Regions from separate parts of the Janthinobacterium sp. BJB304 genome, predicted to be linked through region 2. Evidence: predicted binding sites of a transcription regulator. Region 2 holds the regulator's gene; each other region holds the start of a gene.

Region 1 (3,255 bases), on a different contig from region 2:
CAGGTCTACGCGGAAGACAGCAACATCGAAAAGCCGGCACCCGGCTACACGGTGTTCAATGCCCGCTTCAACGCCAAGCAAAACGTAGGGAATTGGCGCTTCAAGGAGTTTGCCCGCCTGAATAATCTTTTCGACAAGACCTACGTGGGCTCCGTCATCGTCGGCGACAGCAACAAGCGCTACTATGAAGCGGCGCCAGGCCGTAACTGGTTGTTAGGTGTGAGCGCCCAATATAATTTCTAAAAAGAAAAAGCCCGCGCCTCTTCCGATGCGCGGGCTTTTCAACTCAAGCAAGCTACTTCAGGGCCGCGCTTCCTTCACGCCATGCTTCTCGAAGATGGCTTTCAATTCACCGCTGGCCGCCATCTCGTTCATGGCCCCCTGCAGTAACTTGGCCACGTCGAGCTGTTGCTTGCTGACGGCCAGGCCCACGGCCCAGCCGGCACGCGGCAAGCGGGCGAACGCCACTTCGCTCAAGGGGAAAGCAGGATCGCTTTTCAGCACCGACTCGATTTCCGATCGGTTCGCCAACACGGCGTCGAGCTGGCCAGCCTGCAATTGCTGCAAGGCTTCGGCGGCCGTATCGAAGATGCGCACATCGTCGCGATATCTGCCATTGTCTTCGCCCAACATCAGCATGGCCGCGATCGAGACCTTTTCCACGCCGATACGCTTGCCCGCCAGCGAAGCGACCCCATCGAATTGCGGCACGGCTTGCGCGCTGCGGGCCAGGCGCACGGTTTCCACGTAATACGGGGCGAATATCTCGACCTTGTCGTTGTCCGCCATCAATTTCTTGTCGACCGGCACGTGCAGCATCACGTCGGCGGGACCATAGCCGAGGTAATGCCCCTTCCACACCATATTGCGCAAATCGTCGTTGAGGTTTTCGCCGGCGGGAAAGGGCAGCAAGCTCAGTTTTAAACCCAGCTTTTTCGCCAGCGCTTCGGCGATGTCGATATCGATGCCCGCGCCCTTGTCGGAAAACGGCGCGAGCTCGTTATACACAGCCACCTTCAGGCTGCCCGACTGCTGCACTTTCTGCCAATCGGCGCGCGCCGGCGCGGCCGCGCACAGCGCCATGCAAGCGAGCGAGAGCATCGCGCGCGCGCCACGGAGTTGAAATGAACGCATGGAACTCCTTCGTTATCAGTTCGACCTAATTAGACTCGCGGCGGGTTTCCAGGTAGGTCTTGATGGCCCACATCGCTTCCTGGTTGAATACGCCCTCGAACGGCGGCATGTACACGGCACCATTACGCACTTTACCGTGACGGATGGTCGCCAGGAAATAATTATCCGTTTCCTTGTAGCACGCCTGTTTCTTTGTCTCATTCTTGATACCGAAGCAATCGCGGTCCAGTTGGCGCAAGTCCGGCGCGATGCCGCCCGAAATGGCTTCGATGCCGTGGCAGCGCGCGCAATTCTGGTTATAGGCCGAGGTGCCCACCGTCAGGGCCAGCTTGTTGCCGCGATACGGGTTTTGCTCAAGCCACTTGTCGCCCACCTTGGGCAAGCCCGTGGTGTCGACGCCTTGCGGCGTGACATTGCCGTGCGCATAGGCATGCGGCAAGGTCAGCAGGGAGGTGAGGGCAACGGCGCCGGCGGCGGCCACGCCGAGCAGAGTACGGATGGAATAGGTCATGCTGGTCTCCTTGGTTTTTTTAGTGAATATCCAAGAAGAGCAAATGCCATGCCATGCGTATATGCCCCACATCGGGCCGCCCATGTATCAATTTGGAACAGCTGCAACAGCGATTGTGTCACCGCGCGCGTCAGGCGGCGGCCACCGTGCAGATGCTGCCCTGCGCCTGCTGCTCGAAAGTGATACGCACGGGCAAGAAGCGGGCAATCACGTCCGCATTCGTCAACGCATGCTGCGACACCTTGTTGCAACTGAAGCTACCGCCGCCGGCCAGCGCCATCGGCAGCAAGAGCTGGTCCGCCAGGTGCTCGCCCACGGCCGCGTCCGTCTTGAGATAGGCGCGCACCTCGTTCAACAGGCGCTTGGCCACGGATTCGGCCAGCAAGTGCTTTTCGCCGAACGACGTAAATACTTCCGTGACGTGCTCATGTTCCAATGTCAGCAACAGGACGTTGCCCGGTCCCTGCTCCGCCGGCAAGCCGACGAGACGCAGCTGCTTGCCGCTCCAGCCCATGCCGTCGGCGACACGCTCGAGCTCGCGCTGCGCCACGTTCACATGCACGCCCGCCACCACGCTTTCCGCATACCCGGCCTTCCGCTCGCCGCGCTGCAGCAGTGAAATGGGCCGCAAACGCTGGCACGGTTGCACGGTGGCCAGCACCTCGCCACCACCTGCGGGATGAAAGCCATAGCGCTGCTGCGTAATCTCCACCTCGGCGCCCATCTGTTCCAGGATGCGGCCATACGCGCGCTGCAAAAAATGCACGGGCGGCGCCATGGCATTGTGCGTGCCGCCGCTGATGCGCACGGTAGACGGCCCATCCGCATGCAGCAGAGCCGGCAGCAAGGTTTGCAACACCAGGGTGCAGCTGCCGGCGCTGCCGATGGCAAAGCGGTAATCGCCGCCGCGAATGGGCCCAGGCACGAATTCCAGGCTCGACGCGCGCAGCGCCAGCGGCGTCGTGCGCGCCCCGCAAATGACGGTCGCTGCCTGCACGGCCAGCAAATGCTGGCGCAGCAAGCCGGGCTTGTCCCGCCCCACGCGAATATTCGTCAGCCGGAACGGCTGTCCCGTGATCATCGACAGGCTCAGCGCCGAGCGCAAAATCTGTCCACCGCCTTCACCTTGCGCTCCATCAATTTCTATCATCTGTACTTTCTTTCTATTAACCTTTGACGCAAACTACCTGCTTCAGGATATGCACGACATCGACCAGCTCGCGCTGTGCCAGCATCACCGCATCGATATCCTTGTAGGCCATTGGAATTTCATCGATCACGTTTTCATCCTTGCGGCATTCCACGCCTTGCGTGGCGCGGATCTGGTCGTCCAGGTTGAAGCGCCGCTTCGCTTCCGTACGGCTCATCGTGCGTCCCGCGCCGTGGCTGCAGCTATGGAAACTGTCCGCATTACCCTTGCCGCGCACGATAAAACTCTTCGCGCCCATGGAACCGGGAATGATCCCCAGTTCGCCGGCGCGGGCCGAGACGGCGCCCTTGCGCGTGACCAGTACGTCCTTGCCGAAGTGGCGCTCCTTCTGCACATAGTTATGGTGACAGTTGACGGCTTCCACATGCGTCTGAAACGGCTTATGGATGACGGTGCGCAC
Region 2 (3,255 bases):
GTCTCGCTGCAAGTCGAATGCGGCGAAGTGGTGGGGCTGCTGGGCCCGAACGGCGCCGGCAAGACCACCTCGTTCTACATGATCGTCGGCCTGGTGCCGTCGGATGGCGGCAGCATCGACATCAGCGGCGTGGACATTTCCAGCCTGCCGATCCACCGCCGCGCGCAGATGGGCCTGTCGTATCTGCCGCAGGAGGCGTCCGTGTTCCGCAAGCTGACGGTGGAAGACAATATCCGCGCCGTGCTGGAAATCCAGACCGTCGAAGGCCGTCCTTTGAAGAAGGCCGAGATCGAGGAACGCCTGGATAAACTGCTGGCCGACTTGCAGATTGAAAAGTTGCGCGAGAACCAGGCGCTGTCCCTGTCGGGCGGCGAGCGCCGCCGCGTGGAAATCGCCCGCGCCCTGGCCACCGATCCCCGTTTCGTGCTGCTCGACGAACCGTTCGCCGGCGTCGACCCGATCGCCGTGATCGAGATCCAGCGCATCGTGCGCTTCTTGAAGGAGCGCAATATCGGCGTGCTGATCACCGATCATAATGTGCGCGAGACGCTGGGTATTTGCGACCGTGCCTACATCATCAACCAGGGCTCGGTACTGGCGTCGGGACGCCCCGACGACATCATCGCGAACGAGTCGGTACGCCGGGTCTATCTGGGCGAACACTTCCGCATGTAAGCCAATGAAACAATCATTGCAGCTGCGCACTTCGCAGCACCTGGCACTGACGCCGCAGTTGCAGCAATCGATACGCCTGTTGCAATTGTCTACTCTGGAATTGCACCAGGAACTCGAGCAACTGCTGACGGACAATCCCTTGCTCGAGCGCCTCGACGATCCGCTCGACCGTTCGCTGCGCCTGCTGTCCGACGGGGCCTTGAGCTCCACGGCCGCGCCGGCCGAAGCGCCGCCCCAGCCGCCAGGCCAGGAGGCGCCCGCGGCGCCGGCCGAAGCGGAAACCTTTGACGGCGAGGCGGGCGAGGGCCCGGCCGCCGCGGATGGCGGCGACAGCGACTGGAGCGAGGCGAGCCGGGGCAAGGCGCCCGACGACGAAGATTCCCGCCCGCAACTGGAGGCCCATCACTGCACCCTGCGCGAACACCTGATGGAGCAGATGCGCGTGACGGTGCTCGAATTGCGCGACCGCGCGCTGGTCGAGCTGATCATCGACGCGCTCGACGACAATGGCTACCTGGAAGAGTCGCTCGACGACATCCTGGCGCGCCTGCCGGAAGAGCTGGAAATCGATGCCGACGAGATGCGCACGGCCTTGTCGCTGCTGCAAAGTTTCGATCCGCCCGGCGTGGGCGCGCGCAATGCGTCCGAATGCCTGGCGCTGCAAATCAAGCGCTTGCCGCACATCGCCATGGTGACGCGGCGCATGGCCCTCGTCATCGTGGAAAAGCACCTGGCCTGGTTTGCCCAGCGCGATTTCAACAAGCTGAAAAAAGCCCTCGATTGCGACGATGAAGACTTGCGTGAAGCGCAGACGGTAATTCGCCAGTGCAACCCGCATCCGGGCGCCGTGTTCGCTGCGGACGTGTCCGATTACGTGGTGCCCGACGTCGTCGTCAAGCGCGCGCGCAATGGCTGGCAAGTGACCCTGAACAACGACGTCATGCCGCGCCTGCGCGTCAATGCCATGTACGCCAACTTGCTCAAGCAGGGCAAGGGCGAGGGCGCCATGGGTGCACAGTTGCAGGAAGCCAAGTGGCTGATCAAGAATATGCGCCAGCGCTTCGACACGATTCTGCGCGTGGCGCAGGCGATAGTAGAAAGACAAAAGAACTTTTTCTCGCATGGAGCCGTTGCCATGCGCCCCCTTGTGCTCCGTGAAATAGCTGATACACTGGGTTTACACGAGAGTACTATCTCGCGGGTAACAACTCAAAAGTACATGCTGACCCCGCACGGCATGTTCGAGTTGAAATATTTCTTTGGTAGCCACGTCGCCACCGAAGCGGGGGGCGAAGCGTCATCGACGGCGATACGGGCATTGATCGTGCAACTGACAGGAGCAGAAGACCCTAAAAATCCTTTATCCGACAGTAAGATTGCGGACATGCTGGGGGAACAAGGCATGGTGATTGCGCGACGTACTGTTGCCAAATACCGGGAAGCATTAAAAATTCCGCCAGTGAGCCTGCGTAAGTGTTTGTAAGTTTTTTTCGGTTCCTCTGCGGGCCGGATACGATGGACCGCACGAACCCGATCATCTTTAGGAGTGTGTATGAATCTCACCATCAGCGGACATCATCTCGAAGTGACACCAGCCATCCGTGAATACGTACAAACGAAGCTGGAGCGCGTGAAACGTCATTTCGATCAAGTTATCGATATCGCCGTGATTCTGACCGTGGATAACCTCAAAGAGAAAGAAAAACGTCAAAAGGCCGAAGTCAACCTGCGTCTGAGTGGCAAAACTGTCTATGTGGAAAGCCTGGCGCACGACCTGTATGCCGCAATCGATACCCTGATCGACAAGCTCGATAGGCAAGTGATGAAATACAAAACCAAAGTGCAAGGGCACGGTAAAGAGGCGATCAAGCATCTGCCAGACAGTTCGGAAGAAGAATTCGCCCCCGCCTAAGCGGCCCGCGACTTTCAACCGGCTGTGATCAACTAAGGGCGCACATTGCGCCCTTTTTTGCGCCCGTAGCTGTCGAACGCAATGTTCCCCGCGCAGGCGCTAAAATGTTGGCACTTTCACTTCTTTCCTGCCTGCCATGAGCGACCTCGTCCAGATTTCCATCCGCCACCGCACGGGCCACATCGTGCTCGACCGTCCGAAAGCCTTGAATTCCCTGTCGCTGGAGATGGTGCGCGCCCTGAGCGCGGCCTTGCTGGCCTGGCGCGACGATCCGCAGGTGGACGCCGTGGTGATCCGCTCCAGCAGCGAAAAAGCCCTGTGCGCCGGCGGCGACATCCGTTTCTTTTACGACGCTGGCCTGGCCACGCCACAGGGCGGCAGCGCCTTGCTGGAAGATTTCTTTACGGAAGAATATGCTTTAAATCATTTGATCCATTTTTATCCGAAACCGTATATCGCCGTCATGGATGGGGTGGTGATGGGCGGCGGCATGGGCGTGGCGCAAGCGGGGCCCGGCAACCGCCTGCGCATCGTCACGGGCCGCACGCGCATGGCCATGCCGGAAGTCAATATCGGCCTGTTCCCCGATGTGGGCGGCAGTTACTTTTTGTCCCGTCTGGCGGGTCAGCTGGGCCTGTACCTGGGCTTGACGGGTTTGACGATCAACG
Region 3 (3,255 bases), on a different contig from region 2:
TGAATGAGGAACAGCAACGCGAAATTGCCAGCAAGGGCGGCCAGGCAGCCCATCAAAAAGGCACGGCGCATGAATTCGACTCGGAAGAAGCACGCCGTGCCGGGCAGAAAGGTGGTGAAGCCGTCAGCCGCAACCGCGAACACATGGCGGAAATCGGCAGGAAAGGCGGCGAAAGCCGGCAATCTGCCCAGCGCGCCAATGAAAACCGCAGCAGCACGGCGGGGCGCAGCGGCGGCACCGGCCAGCAGGGCGGCAAGGACGAAGACGACAAGGGCTGACCGGGCTGCAGGACTTGCCGGGCCGAGCGAGCGGCTTAGCCCGGTAACGCACGGCTTGGCGCGGGAAGGCACGGGGCGGCCCTGGCGGCTCCGTGCAAGGGCTGGCGCAGCGCGGGGCGCGGCGGTATGGTACATTCTCGCCTTACCGACACCTCCGCGCCACGTCCCGCCCCTCCCCGCATGCAGCCATCCCTGAAATACCTGAGCGCCTATTCCGAACAAACGCAAGCGCAAGTGCAGCAACTGATCGCGCAAGACAAACTGGGCGAAGTGTTATTAAAACGCTACCCGAACGCACACGATGTGCGCAACGACAAATCGCTGTACCAATATGTGCAGGACTTGAAGAATGAATTCCTGCGCAATGCCGAGCCGATCAACAAAGTGGCGTTCGACAGCAAGATCCATGTGATCCAGCATGCGCTGGGCTTGCATACCTCGATCTCGCGCGTGCAGGGCGGCAAGCTCAAGGCCAAACATGAAATCCGCGTGGCGACCATGTTCAAGGAAGTGCCGCTGGAATTCCTGCGCATGATCGCCGTGCACGAACTGGCGCACGTCAAGGAAAAGCAGCACGACAAGGCCTTCTACAAGCTGTGCACATATATGGAACCGCAGTACCACCAGTACGAATTCGACGTGCGCCTGTACCTGACCCAGCTCGACCTGTCAGGCCAGCGCCTGTGGTCATGAACTGCTGCGCATGACGGCCTGCGCATGAAGTCCACGTGAAAATGCCGCCCGGCATACACTGGGCGGCATTGTTCGAGTGCGCTGGCTAGTCAGCATGGCCGCCCGGTAAACGGGCGGCTTTTTTACAGGCGCGCCGGCATGGCCGGCGCCATGCTCAGGCTCAGGCGGCGTTCTTGCGGCGAAGCATGAAGCCCAGCAGGCCCAAACCGCCCAGCAGCATGCCGTAGGTGGCCGGTTCCGGCACGGCGCTCACGCTAGCGGCGATATTGTCGACCTGGAAGGTATGCAAGGCGCCTTCCTTCCACGTTGCCGACAACAGATTGCTGAAACCCGTAAACGTGTAGTCGGCGAAGGTGTGGCCGCCGCCGAGGGTGAAGGTCTGGCTCACCGTGCCGCCGCCCACCTGGTGGCCGACGAAGGTCACGTCAAAGGAACCGGGCAAGCTCACGAAGTCGGCCAGGCTGATCGAGCTCAGCGAGAAAGCGCCGCCATCGGCACGGCTCAGGGTCGTCGTCGACAGGAGCGTCGCACCGAGACCGGCCGAACCGGCGTAGGCGAGGCTATTCTGGTGTGCCGAGCTCAGCAGCCCGAAACTGCTGTCGAAGTTGTAGCCGCCTTCGGAGTAGGACTTGAACACGGAACCAAAGTAGCCGGGTTGTTCCAGCGGATCGAAGCCGATGATGGTGGTTTGTGCGTGGGCGCCGCCAGCGCTGGCCAGAATGGCGGCGACAGCGGTCGCTCGCAAGAGGGTCATAGGTTTCAAAATAGCATCCTTTCGAGATGATGAAGTAGCGTGGTTGTGGCAACTTGAAATGGACCGGCACCTTTTTTGGGAGTCTGTACAACGCTCGTCGGTGTCCGATATTCCTAACGTTTGAACCATGCCAGTAGACCACAGCCATGCTTAAAAAGCATCTTCATTTTCAAAAAAACATGCTACCACTGCAATTTTTTTGCCATATTTTTATTAATTAACTCATCAGGCCCGATCAATTTTCCCATGCAGAAATAAAAAAGCCATGCAGTGCGTACTGCATGGCCCTTGCAAGCGGCAGGGAAAATAGTTGCCTGGCGGCATACGCACCGCCAGGCGAAAACGGCATTACGGCGCGCACTCCTTCAGGCGCTGCACCAGCGCTGCAGGATCGGCGTCGGCATTGAGGAACGCCGCGTGCTGCGGACGGATGAAACCCTGCTCCTTGCCGTTTTGCACGAAAGCAATCAAGCCATCATAGAAACGGTCGACATTGAGCAGGCCGATGGGCTTGGCATGCAAGCCCAGCTGGGCCCATGTGAGCATCTCGAACAGTTCTTCCAGGGTGCCATAACCGCCGGGCATGGCGATGAAGGCATCGGACAGGCTGGCCATCATCGCCTTGCGCTCATGCATGTCCTTCACGATGAACTGGCGCGTCAAGCCCATATGGCCCACTTCGCGCTCCACCAGCTGGGTGGGAATCACGCCCGTCACCTCGCCGCCCAGGCGCAGCACTTCATCGGCGATCACGCCCATCAGGCCCACTTTTCCGCCGCCATACACGAGCGAAATATTTTCCGCCACCAGCACGCGCGCCAGTTCGCGCGCCGCCACGGCATAGTCCGGCGAGACGCCCGCGTTGGCGCCACAGTACACACATAAAGCCTTGATCACAGTCGTCCCTACCCTTTCAATTCATCGATCGCCGCCTCGACTTCGAGGCGTTCCTTGGCGTCCAGTGCCACGCACTCGGCCGCCTTTTCATACAAGGCCAGCGCTTCCGCCAGCTTTTTCTTTCCATCGAGCATATTCAATGCGCGCGCATATTCGCTGTGCGCCAACGCCGAATATGGCGTCAGGGCCAGCGCCGTCTTGAAGTGCTGGTAGCCGTCTTCCTTGTTGGCGCCATAGGTCAGCCCCCCTATCATGACGCCGACCTTGTCGATAATTTCCGTATGATAAATCCCAAACGCGATATGCGCTTCCGCATGCATGGGCGCTACCGTCATCGTGCGGTCCAGGCTATTGCGCACACGCGCCCCCATGCCTTGCGCCAGGGCCTTGACGACGGAAGTGCCGAGCGCGTAGCGGCCCAGGCTGTAGGCATGCCAGTAGTAGCCGGCCGGATTGTCCGGCTGCTCGCTCTGCTGGCGCTCGCAGCGCTCGGCCACTTCCTCGTACATGTCGAGTTTCTGGCTGTCGTTGCCTTCCAGGTGCGTGGCATAGATGCAGGTGGCCTTGTGCGCCACCGCATAACCAGGCACGCCGACGGCCAGGCCCAGCTTCACGGCGCGCTCGAATTCGCCC
Region 4 (3,255 bases), on a different contig from region 2:
GACCTGCCCGCGGCGCAGGCGGCCTATGAGCAAGCCCTGCGCCATGCGCCGCGCCACGTGAACGCGCGCAACGGACTGGCCGTGCTGCACGCGCAGCGGGGCGAGCATGACGCGGCGATCGCCCATTGGCTGGCCTTGACGCAGGAGGCGGGTACACGGCAGCCGCAGCAGGCCTATCTGTTCAGCAATCTCGGCCACGCCTATTATTTAAGCGGCCGCGACGCGCAAGCCTTGCCCGTGCTGGAACAGGCGTGTCTGCTCGATCCGCTCAATGCGCTGGCCTGGCAGCACCTGGCGCAGGTACTGGAACGGCTGGGACAGCACGAGCGCGCCGCCGTCATGCGGCGCCAGGCGGCCAGCTTGCAGGAACACGATGTGCGGCGCGATCTGGCCTTGTTGCGCGGCGAGGCGGCGCCGCAGGGCGTGTCCGCGCCGGTGCCCGATGCGCCCGCCATGGCGCGCGTGGAGATCACGCAGAGCGATGGCATGGCCCGCCTGAGACGCGTGCCGGCGGCGGTGCGCAGCCTGACCGTTAGCCCATTGGTGCCGGCTGCGCCTGCGCCTGTGGCTGGCACGCCGCGTCCGCGCCTGGAAATTGTCAACGGCAACGGCGTGCCGGGCCTGGCCGCCGCGCTGGCGCGCAGTCTGGCAGGAGCGCCCGTGCAGGTGGTGCGCCTGGCCAATGAAGCCAGCTTCCAGGTGGCGCGCACGCGCGTCGAATACCGGCCCGCGCAGGAACAGGCGGCGCGCCAGCTGGCCCGCCAGTTGGGAACGCAGGTGCAGACCCAGGCCGCCGACTGTCCCGCCAGCGAGCTGCGCCTGGTACTGGGGCGCGACTTGAGCGACCCCGCCATGCTGCACCGCTATTATCTGCAGCAATTGCAGCTGGCGCGCCAGGCGCTGGCACGGCTAGGTTAACACGCATCGGCTGGCATAAAAAACGCGGCGCCTTTTGCGGGCGCCGCGTTTTTTTGAGCGTGCCAGTGCTTATTTAGCCTGGCGGCGGCGCGTAAAGGCGAGGGCGGCCAATCCCGTCCCCAGCAGGAACAGGGTGCCTGGCTCCGGCACTTGCAAGGGATCGATGACGACGATATCGGTGCGCGTGGACTTGGAAAAATTCAAGGTGTAGCTGCCGGCGGGCAGGGCGAAATTCGAGGTCAGGGAAAACATCGCGAAGCCGTTCGTGAAGGCGCGCCCGGTGGCGGGGTCGTTGGTGCCGGCCGTCATGTTCAGGCTGAACGGGTCCAGGCTGCCGACCGTATGGTTGCCGTTGATGTCGCTGCCATTGCTGGCGTCGCCATCAGGCGCGAACTGGAAGATCACGCCGTCGGCGTTCGCATGCGACAGGCAGCCGGCGGGGCTGGCGGCATTGCACGAGATATTGAAGATGTCCATGATCGACACATTCGATTTGTCGCCCATGGTCGTCACGCTGGTGCGCAGGTCGCGCCGTCCCATGAAGCTGAAGGTGATGAAGCCGGCGCTCGACAGGGTCAGGTTGACGGAGCCGGTCAGCGTGTCGCCGGCCGTGGCCGTTGCGGCGCCCACCGTGTTGCGCTGTGCTTCCGCCACGGCGCTCACGGTCGAGCCGGTGCCGTTGAGCATGTTGCCGAAGGCGTGCGCATCGCCGCGGGCGAACTCCAGGGTGGAGCTGGGGCTGGGCGCGTAGTGGTTTTGCGGCAAGCCGCTGCAGCCGCCGCCCGAACATACTTGCAGCACATCGGCGTTGGCGGCCGGACCCGTATTGACGGCGCGCGGATTGACGGCCACGCCCCCTTCGAAAAAGGCGCTGTCGCTGGCATTGCGGTTGGCGCCAGCCAGCGACAGCGCGCCGGCGCTGGTGGTGATACGGAAATTGTTCAATTCGTTGACGGCCAGGCCGTACGCGCCGGCCTGCGCCTGGCCGCTGGCCAGCAGGCTCGCCGCCGCCAGTGCGCCCAGCCAGCCCAGGGTCTTGTTTCGTGTGTGATCGACGTTCATCGCAGCCTCTTATCGTAGTCAGTCTCGGGAAATCCGGGGGACAAAGAATCCAGAATGGCTTGCCTGGACTCATCTCGTAGACAGTGATAAGCAGCTTGCGTGCCACACAAGAAAAGCATATTGAATCAAACACTTGCGTAAAGCGGGCTGAGCTGGAGAGGGTAAAGTGTAAGAAAGGCCGACGCCGCCTGGCGGGCAGCGCCGGCCAGCCTCAGGTACCGCGGTGATAGCCCAGGTGGCCGCCCGAATTGCGCGCGCAACCGCAACCGATGCGCGCCACTTCCTCGCCTTCCGTCAATTTCCAGTTGGTAATCGTCGTGTGCTGCCAGTCGATGTCGCTTTTCTTGACAGGTTTTACCGTCAGGGTGCGTGCTTGCGCATCCGTGTATTCCATCAGTTCCTCGTCGTCGGCGATGTCGAAATGGCGGTGGATCAGGGAAATGCCGAAGCGGTCGAGCGCGCCATAGCGTTGCAGCACATCGCGCAGTTCGCGAAAGCAGGCAAGATCCTCGGGCAGCAGCGGATCGACGGCGGAAATATCGGCAACGGGCTGCCATTGCATGGCGTGGATGTTCAGGCTGTGCATGATAGGCTCCTGTGCCCCATGATGATAGGCCCAGGCTGGCAGAGGGGCGCTGGCACGCCTGGCGGAATGTCCATCGTGGCCGTAAAGTCACTGCGCCGCTTGCGCCAGATCAAAGGTGCGGCACATCACCTCTCGCCCGATCATTGCCCGGTAAAATAGGCCATGGCAAACAAAATCCCCACCTTCCCCGGCGCGCGCACGGGCCGCGGCCAGGTCCTGGCCGTGCTGCTGTCGAACCGCGACCAGTCCGGCGCCGAACCGCTGCAAGGCCGCGTCTCCCTGGCCGCCATCGTCAAGGCGCTGAAACGCAAATACCACTGGCCGATCGAGACGCACAGCTTTCCCGCCAACACGCAGGATGGCCGGGCCAGCTGGGCGACCGTCTACAGCTTGCCGGACAAGGTGATCGAGGCCGCGCTGGAGGCCGGCGGCCGGGAGTGGCTGGAGAGCCGGGGAACGGTCGGGCGGCGGTGACTGCGCCGCAGTACGTTATTCGAGCCGGAAGCCGACCTTCAGCGTGACCTGGAAATGCGCCACCTTGCCATCGACGATATGCCCGCGCGATTCCGTCACTTCATACCAGTCCATGTGCTTGACCGTCAGCGCCGCCTTGGCAATGGCATCGCGTATCGCCTGATCGCTGCTCTCGGTGGACGTGCCGACCAGCTCGATCAATTTGTAAGTGTGTG

The links. The regulator sigma-54, encoded in region 2, starts transcription at its own class of promoters, with help from an activator protein. The targets are predictions, from matches to a motif close to TGGCANGNAANCTGCTTT.
Region 1: a site for sigma-54 is predicted at 1,682-1,699, ahead of pedF (cytochrome c-550 PedF). Genes of this name have one in related genera too.
Region 3: a site for sigma-54 is predicted at 1,913-1,930, ahead of CSQ95_RS19585 (PEP-CTERM sorting domain-containing protein). Genes of this name have one in related genera too.
Region 4: a site for sigma-54 is predicted at 2,068-2,085, ahead of CSQ95_RS00460 (EDSAP-1 family PEP-CTERM protein). Genes of this name have one in related genera too.

What each region holds. Positions count from the first base shown of each region.
Region 1 covers NZ_PDZN01000039.1:4,804-8,058, reverse strand. The annotation lists gene CSQ95_RS28370 (TonB-dependent receptor) at 1-243, shown strand, start outside; gene CSQ95_RS28365 (ABC transporter substrate-binding protein) at 301-1,134, opposite strand; gene pedF (cytochrome c-550 PedF) at 1,160-1,645, opposite strand; gene rtcA (RNA 3'-terminal phosphate cyclase) at 1,776-2,795, opposite strand; gene CSQ95_RS28350 (RtcB family protein) at 2,812-3,255, opposite strand, start outside.
Region 2 covers NZ_PDZN01000006.1:122,285-125,539, reverse strand. The annotation lists gene lptB (LPS export ABC transporter ATP-binding protein) at 1-675, shown strand, start outside; gene CSQ95_RS09200 (RNA polymerase factor sigma-54) at 680-2,158, shown strand; gene hpf (ribosome hibernation-promoting factor, HPF/YfiA family) at 2,228-2,587, shown strand; gene CSQ95_RS09190 (enoyl-CoA hydratase/isomerase family protein) at 2,724-3,255, shown strand, end outside.
Region 3 covers NZ_PDZN01000016.1:167,765-171,019, forward strand. The annotation lists gene CSQ95_RS19575 (KGG domain-containing protein) at 1-278, shown strand, start outside; gene CSQ95_RS19580 (YgjP-like metallopeptidase domain-containing protein) at 459-971, shown strand; gene CSQ95_RS19585 (PEP-CTERM sorting domain-containing protein) at 1,132-1,725, opposite strand; gene CSQ95_RS19590 (TIGR00730 family Rossman fold protein) at 2,074-2,619, opposite strand; gene CSQ95_RS19595 (hypothetical protein) at 2,631-3,255, opposite strand, start outside.
Region 4 covers NZ_PDZN01000001.1:95,226-98,480, reverse strand. The annotation lists gene CSQ95_RS00465 (LytR C-terminal domain-containing protein) at 1-918, shown strand, start outside; gene CSQ95_RS00460 (EDSAP-1 family PEP-CTERM protein) at 988-1,980, opposite strand; gene CSQ95_RS00455 (hypothetical protein) at 2,192-2,566, opposite strand; gene CSQ95_RS00450 (hypothetical protein) at 2,729-3,040, shown strand; gene CSQ95_RS00445 (dodecin) at 3,056-3,255, opposite strand, start outside.